3 regions of the Halomonas profundus genome follow, and region 2 is predicted to be linked to each of the others. Evidence: predicted binding sites of a transcription regulator. Region 2 holds the regulator's gene; each other region holds the start of a gene.

What was found. Region 2 encodes sigma-54, which starts transcription at its own class of promoters, with help from an activator protein. Its sites were predicted from a motif close to TGGCACNNNNNTTGCTNT; they were not measured.
Region 1: a site for sigma-54 is predicted at 1,943-1,960, ahead of LMS44_RS06265 (formate/nitrite transporter family protein). Genes of this name have one in related genera too.
Region 3: a site for sigma-54 is predicted at 1,993-2,010, ahead of LMS44_RS07085 (HAD-IIB family hydrolase). Genes of this name have one in related genera too.

What each region holds. Positions count from the first base shown of each region.
Region 1 covers NZ_CP086344.1:1,369,008-1,373,190, reverse strand. Annotated here, with positions in the region: gene LMS44_RS06270 (sigma-54 interaction domain-containing protein) at 1-1,755, opposite strand, end outside; gene LMS44_RS06265 (formate/nitrite transporter family protein) at 2,120-2,932, shown strand; gene cynS (cyanase) at 2,977-3,417, shown strand; gene LMS44_RS06255 (fructosamine kinase family protein) at 3,453-4,183, opposite strand, start outside.
Region 2 covers NZ_CP086344.1:1,937,687-1,941,869, forward strand. Annotated here, with positions in the region: gene rapZ (RNase adapter RapZ) at 1-350, opposite strand, end outside; gene LMS44_RS08590 (PTS sugar transporter subunit IIA) at 438-908, opposite strand; gene hpf (ribosome hibernation-promoting factor, HPF/YfiA family) at 913-1,221, opposite strand; gene LMS44_RS08600 (RNA polymerase factor sigma-54) at 1,319-2,734, opposite strand; gene lptB (LPS export ABC transporter ATP-binding protein) at 2,864-3,613, opposite strand; gene lptA (lipopolysaccharide transport periplasmic protein LptA) at 3,625-4,143, opposite strand; gene lptC (LPS export ABC transporter periplasmic protein LptC) at 4,155-4,183, opposite strand, start outside.
Region 3 covers NZ_CP086344.1:1,567,879-1,572,061, reverse strand. Annotated here, with positions in the region: gene LMS44_RS07090 (glycosyltransferase family protein) at 1-915, opposite strand, end outside; gene LMS44_RS07085 (HAD-IIB family hydrolase) at 962-1,879, opposite strand; gene LMS44_RS07080 (OmpA family protein) at 2,530-3,540, opposite strand; gene LMS44_RS07075 (hypothetical protein) at 3,751-4,183, shown strand, end outside.

The DNA of each region.
Region 1 (4,183 bases), 570 kb from region 2:
CTGCTCAGTCAGCAGCGTTGCTTTACTTTGCTCTCCGCTGGTGTGGAGCAACGTCGGCATTGGTTGAGCACGGCCCATCGAGCGCGACGGCTCTCCCGACAGCAGGTCATCAAACATTAAGCGTCGATCCTGGGTCACGATGACTTGGCGCTCGATGATGTTTTCCAGTTCACGAATGTTGCCTGGCCATGGGTAGCGCTGCAGAATCTCCAACTGGGCGGGGGGAATGCGCACTCCCGGCTTATTAAATTTCAGGCAGGCACGCTGTAAAAAGTGCCGCGCCAATAGCGGCACATCCTCAATCCGCTTGCGCAGCGGTACCGAGTCAATAGGAAACACATTGAGTCGAAAATAGAGGTCTTCGCGAAAGTGGCCCGCATCGATCATGTCGCGCAGTTCGCGATTGGTGGCGGCAATCACCCGCACATCCACTTCGCGGGTACGGTTATCGCCTACGCGCTCAAACTGCTGATCCTGTAGCACCCGCAACAGCTTACTCTGCAGCTCCAGGGGGATTTCACCGACTTCATCCAAAAATAACGTGCCGCCGTGGGCAAGCTCAAAACGCCCTGGGCGATCCTGCACCGCGCCGGTAAAGGCCCCTTTTACATGGCCAAAAAACTCGCTCTCAAACAGATCGCGGGGAATAGCCGCACAGTTCACGCGGATCAGCGGTCGATCACTGCGTGTACTCCCCGCATGGATGGCGCGGGCAATCAGCTCTTTACCGGTGCCCGACTCGCCGCTAATCAACACGTTGGCGCTGGTGGGCGCAACCAGCTCAATCTGCTGAATCAGCTTGGCCACTGCCGGACTATTGCCGACAATATCGCGATGGTTTAGCTCCGCTTTTATCTCTTCCTGGAGGTACTCATTTTCCAGTTCGAGGCGCTGCTTGAGTGACTCCACCTCAGCAAGGGCATCACGCAACTGCTGCTCAGCGCGCTTGCGCTCACGAATATCACGAAACAGCACCACCGCGCCGACCAAACGCCCCATTTCAAAAATCGGTGTACTCGTGTACTCAACGGGAATCGCCTCACCATTTTTGTGCCAGAACACCTCGTTATCGACGTGATGCACCTGGCCGTCGCTAAACGAGGCGTGAATAGGGCACTGCTGCACCGGGAAGTGGCTGCCATCGACGTGGGTGTGGTGGAACATCAGGTGAGCGTCGTGGCCCACCATATCCTCGGTACTCCAGCCCAGAATTCGCTCGGCGGCAGGATTAACGAAGGTTGTTTTGCCTTCGGCATCCAGCCCGTAAATCCCCTCGCCCGCTGCGCCAAGAATTAGTTGGTTCTGCTTTTCAATCCGCTCGAATACCTGCTCGACCCGCTGCCAACCCACTTCACCCTGGCGGTGCTGGCGGCCTAATTCCGCTTTTGCTCGCCGCTGCTCAGCTTTATTGCGGTCTATCAGCGTCAGTAACAGCTGTGCAGAGTCGTCGATACGCTGAGCATAAACCTCAACTCGATACGGCTGGCGCAGCATATCTAACATCACCAGATCATCCGACCAGGCCGCTTTGTGTGTTAGCGCTTCATCGGTGAAGCTCACCCACAGTGGCAGCGAAGCACCCAACCGATGGCTAAACGGTGCCTCCAAAGGCATTGCTTCATCAATATTGAGCATCGCGCAAGCGGCATGATTCGCAGCGAGCAGTTGGTCGGCAAACGGATCGACCAACATCATCGCCAGAGGCGAAAAGCCACCCATCAAAGCAAAAACATGATGACGTTCAGGCTCATCCATTAGTGTCGGTCTCAAATGAGTTGCTCCATCACCATTCAATTACCGCGCCAGTTACGACATTTCGTCACTAAAACAACGAAATATCGTAATTTACGATATTTCGTAACACCTTAAACGCTCCAAAAACATCCTCTAAAAAATAAATTAATCCATTCAAAACAAAATATTAGAAATCATATGCGCGAGTTGGCACACAAATAGCACTGGATGGGTGGATAGTGCGATAGCGCCACACGCTTAATCTCTTTTGCACCAGGACGGCGCAGCCATCGGTTTTATTGCTCCTATTTATTGCTCCTATCAGGAAACACTAAAACTCTTGGGTTAGGCGTTAATTAACCGAAATGACACAGGAGACATATTTATGTCTTATCTAATGCCCAGTGAATTTGTCACCAAGTTGGTGGATCAGGGTGAGTCAAAAGTCTATATGGGCACCCGGGATACGCTTATCCGCGCCTTTATGGCGGGAGCGACCCTGGCGTTGGCGGTTATTTTTGCCATCACCATCGCGACGCAAACCGGCCACTTTTTGATTGGGGCACTGCTCTTCCCCGTGGGCTTTGTGATGCTCTACCTGATGGGCTATGACCTGCTCACCGGGGTTTTTATGCTGGTGCCAATTGCATGGCTCGACAAAAGACCCGGAGTGACACTGCCGCGCATGCTGAAGTGCTGGGCTCTGGTAGGGCTTGGCAACCTTGGGGGCGCCCTATTTATCGCCACCTTCGGCTACCTGAATTTCACCATGGGCGGCACAGAGGAGATCAACGCTGTCGGCCAAACGATGATGGCCGTTGGTGAAAGCCGCACAGTGGGTTATCAGGAGGCGGGGCTTGCCGGTTGGATTGTGCTCTTTCTGAGAGGTATGTTCTGCAACTGGATGGTCTCTATGGGCGTGGTGGGCGCGGCCATCTCCACAACGGTTTCCGGCAAAATCATGGCCATGTGGATGCCGATTATTGTCTTCTTCTACCTTGGTTTTGAGCACTCAGTGGTCAACATGTTTCTGTTCCCGATTGGCCTCATGCTGGGCGCTGACTTCACGCTGTATCAATACATTATGTGGAACGAAATCCCCACGGTACTGGGTAATCTGGTAGGCGGCCTAACCCTGGTTGGCTTGGTTCTCTATACCACCCACGTGCGTACTCAGCCCAAAAAGGTGCTGTCTTGATCACAGCCTAATAGGCCAAAGCCCCCTTTATAGGAGAAACCCTAATGGATAAACTCGAAATGCGTCACACCCTGCTCGCCGCCAAAGCGCGTAAAAAAATGAGCTGGGAAGATATTGGCAAAGCGGTCGGCATGTCGCCGGTATGGGTGGCTTCCGCCTGCTACGGCATGAACAGCGCCAGTCAAGAGGTTGCCGCTAAGCTGTGTGACACCCTTGGCGTGGAGCGCGATGCGGCAGAGGCTTTAGTGGCCTTTCCCACTAAAGCCTGGGATGAAGCGATCCCCCAGGATCCATTTATCTACCGCCTCTATGAAGTCGTCGGTGTGTACGGTGAGACCCTAAAAGACGTGGTGCAGGAGAAATTTGGCGACGGCATTATGAGCGCCATCGATTTCACCATGGAGGTCGACAAAATCGAAGACCCCAAAGGCGACCGGGTACTATTAACTTTGAATGGTAAGTTTTTGCCCTATAAATCTTGGTAAAACCTAAATCCTGGTAACACATAGGTCCTGGTAAGTCAGGCGAAGGACTCAAGCCTCGCCACGCAGCGTTCAACCGCAGAACGATAGCCGGCACCGAACAGCACCAGATGATTCAACAGTGGGTAAAGCTGAAACAGAGCTTCACGCCTCGGCCAACTGGTCGGGGCGTCGCCGTTCCAGTAGGCGTCAAAAAATGCCTCTCCCGGCGAGCCAAATAGCGTCAGCATCGCCACGTCCACTTCCGGGTAGTGGCGATACACTGCCGGATCGATGATCGCCGGCCCTTTTGTAGTGAAGAGTACATTCCCTGACCACAAATCACCGTGCAGCAAGCTGGGCGGTGCACCGGGCAGCCAGCGCTCCAAATCGTGGGCCAAGCGTTCGATACGGCCACGCAGCTCGCTGTCCAATAGCCCACGCTGGTGGCACGCCTCACACAGAGGGAGCAAGCGGCGCTCGCGCTGGAAAGCTCGACCATCGCTGAGCGGGGCATTCGGCTGGGGTGTGCGCCCACAAGCGTTATCCTGATGCCAGCCGTGGACATCGCCAATCACGCTGTGCAAACCGCGCAGCCCTTCACCAAGCGCTGCTTCGCTCTTCTGCCCAGCGGGCACGGTGTCCAATGACTCAATGATCAGCCAGCCTTCTGCCAAACCTAACACCTCTGGCACTACCAGCGATGAACAGGCGCCACGCAACGCACGCAGCCCTTCGGCTTCGCCACGCAGCCGCGCCGTATCGTCGTGTTTAATCACCACCTGCCCCT
Region 2 (4,183 bases):
TCCAGCGTCATTTCGCTATCGCGGGTCAGCGGATGACGGCGACGCGTTGCTGAGTAACGCTCAAGCAGTATGCGCGCATCGGTGGTCAGGTAAATAACTTGAAAGACGATTTTACGCTGGCGCAACTCGTCTAATAAAGAGGGCAGGCGCTCCAGAGCTCCCGGCAAATTGCGGGCATCAATACTCACCGCTAAATGTGCTCGGTCGCCCTGGTCACGCAGTTCATCCACCAACGACCCCAGCAACATAGCTGGGAGGTTATCAATCGCGTAGTAGCCAAGATCTTCCAGCGCTTGCAAGGCGATAGATTTACCTGACCCGGAGCGGCCGCTAATGATCACCAGTTGCATAGAGTCTCTCTTTGCTTTGATCAAGCTGCGTTGAGGGTGGTGAGCGGATAACCTGCTGTGATCTGCCCTGAACAGGGTTTCAGACCCTTAGGCCGCTGATTGCTCGCGAATTTTGGCGGTAATCAGCTCAAGCAGTTCGCGCTGGCTGGCTGCTTTACGCAGTTGCTGGCGCGTGTCCGCATCATTCATGATGGTCGCTACCTGACCCAGTAGTGAGAGATGCGTGTCATCTGCCTCTTCGGGTACCAACAGGACAAACACCAGATCTACCGGGTCGCCGTCGATAGCGTCAAAATCGATCGCTTCAGCCAGTTTCAAAAATCCAGCGATAGGGGCGTTGCAGTGGGGGCTACGCGCATGAGGAATAGCCACGCCGTTACCAATACCCGTACTACCTAAGCGCTCGCGGCCGATTAAACGGCTAAACACTTCTTGGCTGTCCAGGCTGGGGATATTTTGGGCGATAAAGGTGCTGTAAAACTCCAGCACCCTTTTTTTGCTGCCCCCGGGGACGTCGAACAGAACGCGTTCCGGGGGGAGTATGGTTTCCAACGTCATTGAATTAACGCACACCGGCGCCTTGGGCGCGAGCTTGTGCTTTTTCCTTGTGTTTAACGAGTTGACGGTCGATTTTGTCCGCTAGTGCGTCGATAGCGGCGTACATATCACTGTCTAGGGCTTCCGCATGTAAGTCAGCACCTGCGGCGTGCAGCGTACAGGCGGCCTGCTGGCGCTCTTTCTCCACTGATAAGGTGACTTGCACCGTAGTTATATTGTCGTAATGGCGCTCTACACGCTCAAGCTTCTCGTTGACATAGTCACGCAAGGCGTCAGTCAGTTCTACGTGATGACCAGTGATATTTACTTGCATTGACGTGCTCCTTATCCATCGGACTGTACTTCGATTGTAACCCTTTTTGCCGCGTTGCAAAGCCCTTGTCGAGAGTTTCCCTGAAACGTTAACGAAGTTAGCGCAAACGACGCCGTTCACTGGAAGAGGGAATGCCCATGGCTTCACGGTATTTCGCCACCGTACGACGCGCCACTTGAATCCCTCCTTCGCCTAATAGCGTCACTAAGCGGCTGTCTGAAAGCGGCTTGCCGGGCGGCTCCTCTTGAATCAGTTTCTTGAGTCGTGCACGGATGGCGGTGCTGGAGTGGCTGTCGCCATCTTGACCGCTCACCTGGCTTGAGAAAAAGTATTTGAGTTCAAACACACCACGGGGTGTATGGATATATTTTTGCGTCGTTACCCGTGAAATAGTCGACTCGTGCATCTCCACGGCTTCGGCAATGTCGGCCAGTATCAGTGGTTTCATGGCTTCTTCGCCGTGCTCTAAAAAGCCAATCTGGCGGGTAATGATTTCGCGACCAACACGCAGCAGCGTATCGTTTCGGCTAGAGAGGCTCTTGATCAACCAGCGCGCTTCCTGCAAGTGCTCTTTGAGAAACTGGTTGTCATCGCTTTTATCCGCACGCTTAATCAAGCTGGCGTAGTCGGGCTGAATGCGCAGCCGTGGCAGGGCCTCGGGGTTGAGCTCTAAATGCCAGCCTTCATTATCGTGGCGGACGACTAGATCGGGGGTGACATAGCTGTCATCGGTGTCGCCGTAGGCGCTGCCTGGGCGTGGGTCTAGGCTGCGAATAAGCAGGATGACATCGGCCAGCTGTTCGTCGTCGAGCCCTAGACGGCGTTTCAGCAGACGCATATCGTCTTTGCCAAGCGCTTCGAGAAACTGCCGCACCAAGCGGCGGGCGGGAACCAGCAGTGGCGTATTATCGGGGAGAGCGGCGAGCTGCAGCATCAAGCATTCACGCAAGTCACGGGCAAATATGCCGGTCGGCTCAAACTGCTGGAGCTTGAGTAGAATGGTTTCCACTTCGCGTTGGCTTAGCCCGTCAATGCCCTGGGCACGAAGCCCTTCACGGATGTCGTTGAGCGGCTGGGTCAGGTAGCCGTTGGCGTCTAGCGCGTCGATTAAACTTTCCGCGACAAGCTGCTCGCGAGCGCTAAAATCGGTCATGGCGAGTTGCCACAGCAGGTGGCCATGAAGGCTCTGCCCGGCTGCCTGGCGCTCAAAGTCGGGGCCTTCGCTGCTGCTGCCCCCCTGGCTTCCCATATCTTGATAGGTATCTGACCAGTCGCTATCTACCGAGAGCTCAGTAGGGATGCTCTCTGACCACTCTTCTTCCTTAGGCTCGCTGACAGCCTGTTCACTAAATTCATCTTCCTGCTCCAGCATGGGATTGGCATCGAGGGCCTGCTGAATTTCTTGACGAAGATCCAGCGTAGAGAGTTGCAGCAGCGCAATGGCCTGCTGCAACTGGGGCGTCATGGTCAGCTGTGTGCCGATACGCAGTTGGAGAGAAGCTTTCATGACCATCTGAGAACCACTCGTTAATCAGAATGCTCCACCCTAGTGCGAGTGAGTGCTTGGCGCAAGTGCAATAAGCATGCCATTGGTCGTAAAGTTGTTTTAAAGCGCTATTTAGGGGCGATTAAGGCAAAAACATTACAGGCGAAAATCGGCGCCCAAATACACATCCCTTACTTTTTGGTTGGTGAGAATCGAGGCGGGCGAGCCACTGGCGATGATTTGCCCATCGCCGACGATATAGGCGATATCGCAAATGTCTAGTGTTTCACGCACGTTGTGATCGGTGATCAGCACGCCGATATGGCGCTGTTTCAGTGCACGAATGATGGTTTTAATCTCACCTACCGAGATGGGGTCAACGCCCGCAAAAGGCTCATCGAGCAGAATAAAAGCGGGCTCTGTGGCTAGCGAGCGGGCTATTTCTACACGCCTGCGCTCGCCGCCCGAAAGGCTCATGCCCAGGTTGTCGCGAATATGGGTGATATGGAAGTCTTCGAGTAGCGCTTCCAGGCGCTGTTCGCGATCGCTGCGGTTAAGCTCTTTGCGGGTCTCGAGTATCGCCATAATATTCTCGGCAACCGAGAGTTTGCGGAAAATAGACGCCTCTTGAGGTAGATAGCCAATCCCCGCGGCTGCGCGCTCGTGCATGGGGGCGCGCGTTAAATCCACATCGTCGATACCCACCTTGCCAGCGTCGGATTTGACCAGCCCAACAATCATATAAAATGAGGTGGTTTTGCCCGCGCCGTTGGGGCCCAAAAGGCCAACGACACTGCCTTGGGATATCTCTAGATTGATGTCTTTGACCACTCGGCGGCGTTTGTAGCTTTTAGCCAGGTGGTGGGCATAAAGGGTTTTGATCGGCGCAGTGTCAGCAGTGGCCACAGCTAGGCTCCCTATTGTTCAGGCTGAAGGGTCATGCGTATGCGCTGGGGCTCGCTGCCATCAACGTCAGAGCGCGCTTGAATCACTTCTCGGTCAATAAAATACTCAAGGCGACCGCCACTAAAGGTGTCCTCTTGCTGGGTCAGTTCGGCTTGGTCGATCAGCTCTACGCGACGCTCGGCGACGTGATAAATAATCCGCCGCGCCCAGCCTTCCGTGGGGCCTTCTTGCCCTTCGCCTTGATGGCGCAAGTAGGCGCGCTCACCGGTAGCGGTGGCTGTCGAGAGTTCGCCCGCGTCGTTGCGTTCGATCTCTACCCGCTCGCCGCGCAGCTGCATTTCGCCTTGGCGAATGTCCACATCCCCAGTATAAACAGCTGTGCCTGCCCGCTGATCAAGATCTAAACGGTCGGCTTCCACTTCCACTGGGGCTTGTTGGGAAGATGAGTTGGTTTGGGCTAACACTGATAAAGGTATCGCTAAACCGAACAGTGCAGTGTAGAGCAGGGCTGGGGAAATCATGGCTTTCATGGCGGTTCCTATTAGCGTTGTGTGGCCGGGGGGTGCGTGC
Region 3 (4,183 bases), 370 kb from region 2:
GGTGGCTAGTTTGCGATAGAGCGCTTTTGAAATATCCAGGCTCATGCGGTTTAAGCCGCTATCAGGATCATCTTCGCTAACCGGCTGATGCTTGTGGTCGTAGGCATCGGCAATATCTACCTGGCAGAGCTGGCGCAGGGAGTAGTTGCGTTGTAACTCCGACAAAACGCCAATTTCCAGCCCCCAATCCGCAGGCATACGAATCCCCTCAAGCACTTCGCTGCGCATCGCAAACTCACCTGACAGTGGGTAGCGAAAGCTATCCAGGTAATCAAGGTAGGGCATCGGCCCACAGACAGTTTTAAGCGCCCGCAGCAGCGGTGTGACTAACAGCCGTGAGACGCGCCCATTCAGTTTACCCTCGGCAATACGGGGGTAATAACCTTTGCAGAAGCTGTAATTGAAATTGGGGTGCGCCACCGGATACATCAAGCGCGCAAGCAGCCCACGCTCATAGGTCAAAATATCGCAGTCGTGAAGCCCTACCACCGTCGAGCGCCCTGACGACAGCATATAGCCTGCGCAATACCATACATTGCGCCCTTTCCCAGGCTCTAAAGCGCCTAAACCGTGCTCTTCCAGCTCCGCATCCAGGGCGCGCAGCCGTGGGCCATCGTTCCATAAGATGCGCGTGTGTTGCGGCAGGCGTGAGAAAAACTCCCGAGCATATAAAAATTGCTCGCGATCGGCTCTATCCAGACCAATGACAATCTCGTTGAGATAAGGGACTTTAACCAGCTCATCGACGATCGCCGACAGCGCTGGCCCTTCCAGCTCCGAAAACAGCGACGGTAGAATCAGCCCCATTGGACGTCGTCGAGCAAACTGGCACAGCTCTTGTTCAAGCGCCTCCACCGAGCGCCGGGTAAGGTTGTGAAAGTCGGTAATAATTCCGTTTTGATGAAAGTCACTCATTCACTTACCTCCCTGGATTCATAGAACTGGGGTCAAAGAACTGTACTCAGAGGACAGCGGCATCGCCCTTTTCCGCCGTCGCTAAACGGCGGTCATCTCGCCCCCACCAGTAGGCCACTCCCTCAGCCCAGCCGGTTGGCCCTGTGGCATACGTGCGATAGAGCGAAGCATTGCGGGGTTCTACGGCTAAGTCGTGACAACCTCGTATCACGACCGCTTGATCCACTGCTTCGAGCATGGTGATATCGTTTGGCCCATCTCCCAAACCCAATGAAAGAGGCATTCGCCCTCTTAATGCCGTGAAGCGTTTAACCAGCCACTCGACGGCATTGCCCTTATCGGCGGAGCGCCCCATTACATGCCAAAAGCGTCCACCTTGAGTAAGCTGTAAGCCATCCCCCTCTAAAGCGGCGCGAAACGTCTCAAGGGCCGCGGCCGAGTCTTCCCACAACAACGGTTCGCTACCTTCCCGCTGCCGAGCATCCCGGGCGCGAACTGCGTCGAGCTCGGTAAGCTCCATCACCTCAGCTACGCTCATCTCTCCCATGCGGGTAAAGCGAATATCCAAGCGTTCACGCCACACCTTTAATCGGGCACGTATAAAGCCAATATCCACACCAGGATGTTTGATAACAACACCATCACGGCCACTGCCTGGACGGTCTAAGCGTGCATGACACCAGCCAGGGGGGAGACCAATAACCGCACCATTTTCAGCAATAAATGGGGTTGCCGTGAGGCCCAGCGCTTCGCGCAGCGGTATCAGTTCGGCATGGGTTTTACTGGTCACCGGAACCACCGGCACCCCCATTTGCTTTAAGCGGGCAAGCCAGGGAGCAGCAGGGCTGAAGTCATAACTGTGATGGTCGAGCAGTGAGCCATCTAAATCGGTCAAGACAAGCCGCGGCTGCAGAGCCGGATCAACCGAAGGGGTTGACGCTGAAAGACGAGCGGGTTCAGGCATAGCACTACCTCTCTTCGGCCTTAACGCTTCGTTAAGACGTCGTGTCTAGAACGCCTAAATAGCTATGGCCAGCTATTAACTACTATGACCAGCTATTAATTGCTACGTAAAGCATAGCAATTAATAAGCCAGAACAGAGAAGTGTCTATTCAACAGAGGGTTACGTGGCATTTGACGGGATAAATAAATCAGAGTACTTGCAAGCACCAAAAAGAGGCAGTTAAAACGCACCACAAAAGTGCATGAAGCAGATCGGTGCGCTTTGTACAGCCCCTTTCAGAATAAGCATTAGCGATAACTAAGATGATAAAAAGTAAAAAAAGCTTTACCGCACTTGGCAACGCTTAATAAATAGCTATACTGATATTGTACCCACTGACAATCCTGTACACCCCTCACCTGATGCCAGTGGACTGCAGTGAGCCAAGCCCTTTAATGCCCGCCTCCCCCGGCGGGCTTTTTTCTATGTCATTGCCCCTCTTATGTCATCGCGAGCGAAGCGTGGCGATCATGTTGCCGTCATTGCAAACATAGAGAAGCAATCTCGGGGTTAGCTATCACTGACAAATCAGATTGCCGCGTCGCTGCGCTTCTCGCAATGACATTTTCCTTATAGCTGAGCAGCTATTTACTCCTCTATTAACTGCCCCTTACTCCACATGAATCACCACCTCAACCCGCCGATTACGTGCACGCCCTTCCGCGGTGGCGTTGCTCTCTAGCGGTTTTGTTGCTGCCAAGCCGACTGCGCGAAGGCGTTCAGCATCCACGCCCGCCGCTTCCAGCGCTTCCACAATGGCAATGGCACGAGCACTCGACAGCGCCCAGTTAGATGAGAACTCCTCGGTGCTAATGGTCTGGCTATCCGAATGGCCCTCCACCCACACTTCGCCATCGTAGCGCTGAATAGTCTCGAGCAAACTGCTCACTAGTGACGACCCATCGTTGGTTAGCTCAGCCGTGGCAGAGGGAAACAGCAGTTGATCCTGTACACGCAGGCTAATCCCCTCAGCCACCCGCGATACTTCAACACCCTCCAGGTCGGGCAAATAGGTAGACTCTTCAACGCGTTCCGAAAGCGCCTGATTTAGCGCAGTCGCCCCCGCTACTGACTCATCGCTCACCACTTGTACATTTGCCGGGGGGTGGTCGGTTAACACCACCATGTAGTCAGCTAAGGGCGATGTAAAATCATCGCTGCCCGCGGGCATCAGTAGTTTTGGTAAGGAAATAACCGGCTCAGCAGGCGGCAATGGTGCTGCCAAAAGCGGTGGAACACCGAAGCTGACTCGTCGAGGAAGATCGGCCAGCTTGGGCAGCCCTGCCACGCCAAGTGCCGCACTAATCGCCATGGGGTTCAATCCTGCACTGCTCCACCGGGCGACACTCTCACGCTCATGGCTTACCTGGGCCAATGCTTCAGGCAGGGGGACTCCCAAAGTAGGCGAGGATGTGCCCGCGTCCTCGCTCACACTATCCTTCTGGTTCAATTGAGGAATAACCGGCCCTGCAGCGGCGATAATGACCACGAACAGAGCCACCAACAAGGTCATGATATCGAGATAACTGATCATCCAACCGCTACCGCTATCACTTTCATGATAGGCCGACATCAGCGAATCATGGCGCGGACCGCCGCGGTGATCTTCAAGCATTGGCATTATCGCTCATTCAAGTTTTTAACCTCGTGGCCGATCTTGCTAGGTATGATGAATTAGATACGTCGAATTAGGCATGGCAAACTAAGCAAAGCACATAGTCTATCAAAAGCCGTTTTGTAGCGAAAAAGGAACCAGCAGGTGCGCACCCGTCCCCGATTATTTCCATTACCCTATTTCATACGTCCTGTTAGTTTGGGGCTGGCAAGCTTAATGCTTAGCGGCTGCTTTTATGCCAATACATCTCAAGCGCCGATCGCCACTACCTACCCCTATACCGAACAGCAACGTATGCAGGCAGCTCACCACTGGGATGTGCTGGCCCGCCATGAAGCTACCAGCATTTTACAACGCGAGCGCGTTCGCAATCGCGATTTACACATCAGCGAGTCAGACAGTGAAGCACTGCACGCCTACAGTGGCGGTGAATTTGGGCGTGGCTTTCGCGCACTGCTGACCAGCGAACTGGTGTCACGGGGCGCTAACCTTACCACCGTCCCCACTGCAAACAGCGCCAATATCACTATCGACGTCGAAGTTGTCGAGCACCGTGACCGCGGCTTTATCCGCCCACCGGTTGGCGCTTTTACCGCACTCACCGCGGGCATTGCGGTAGCCACGATTCCGTTTAATCAGTGGAGCGAAC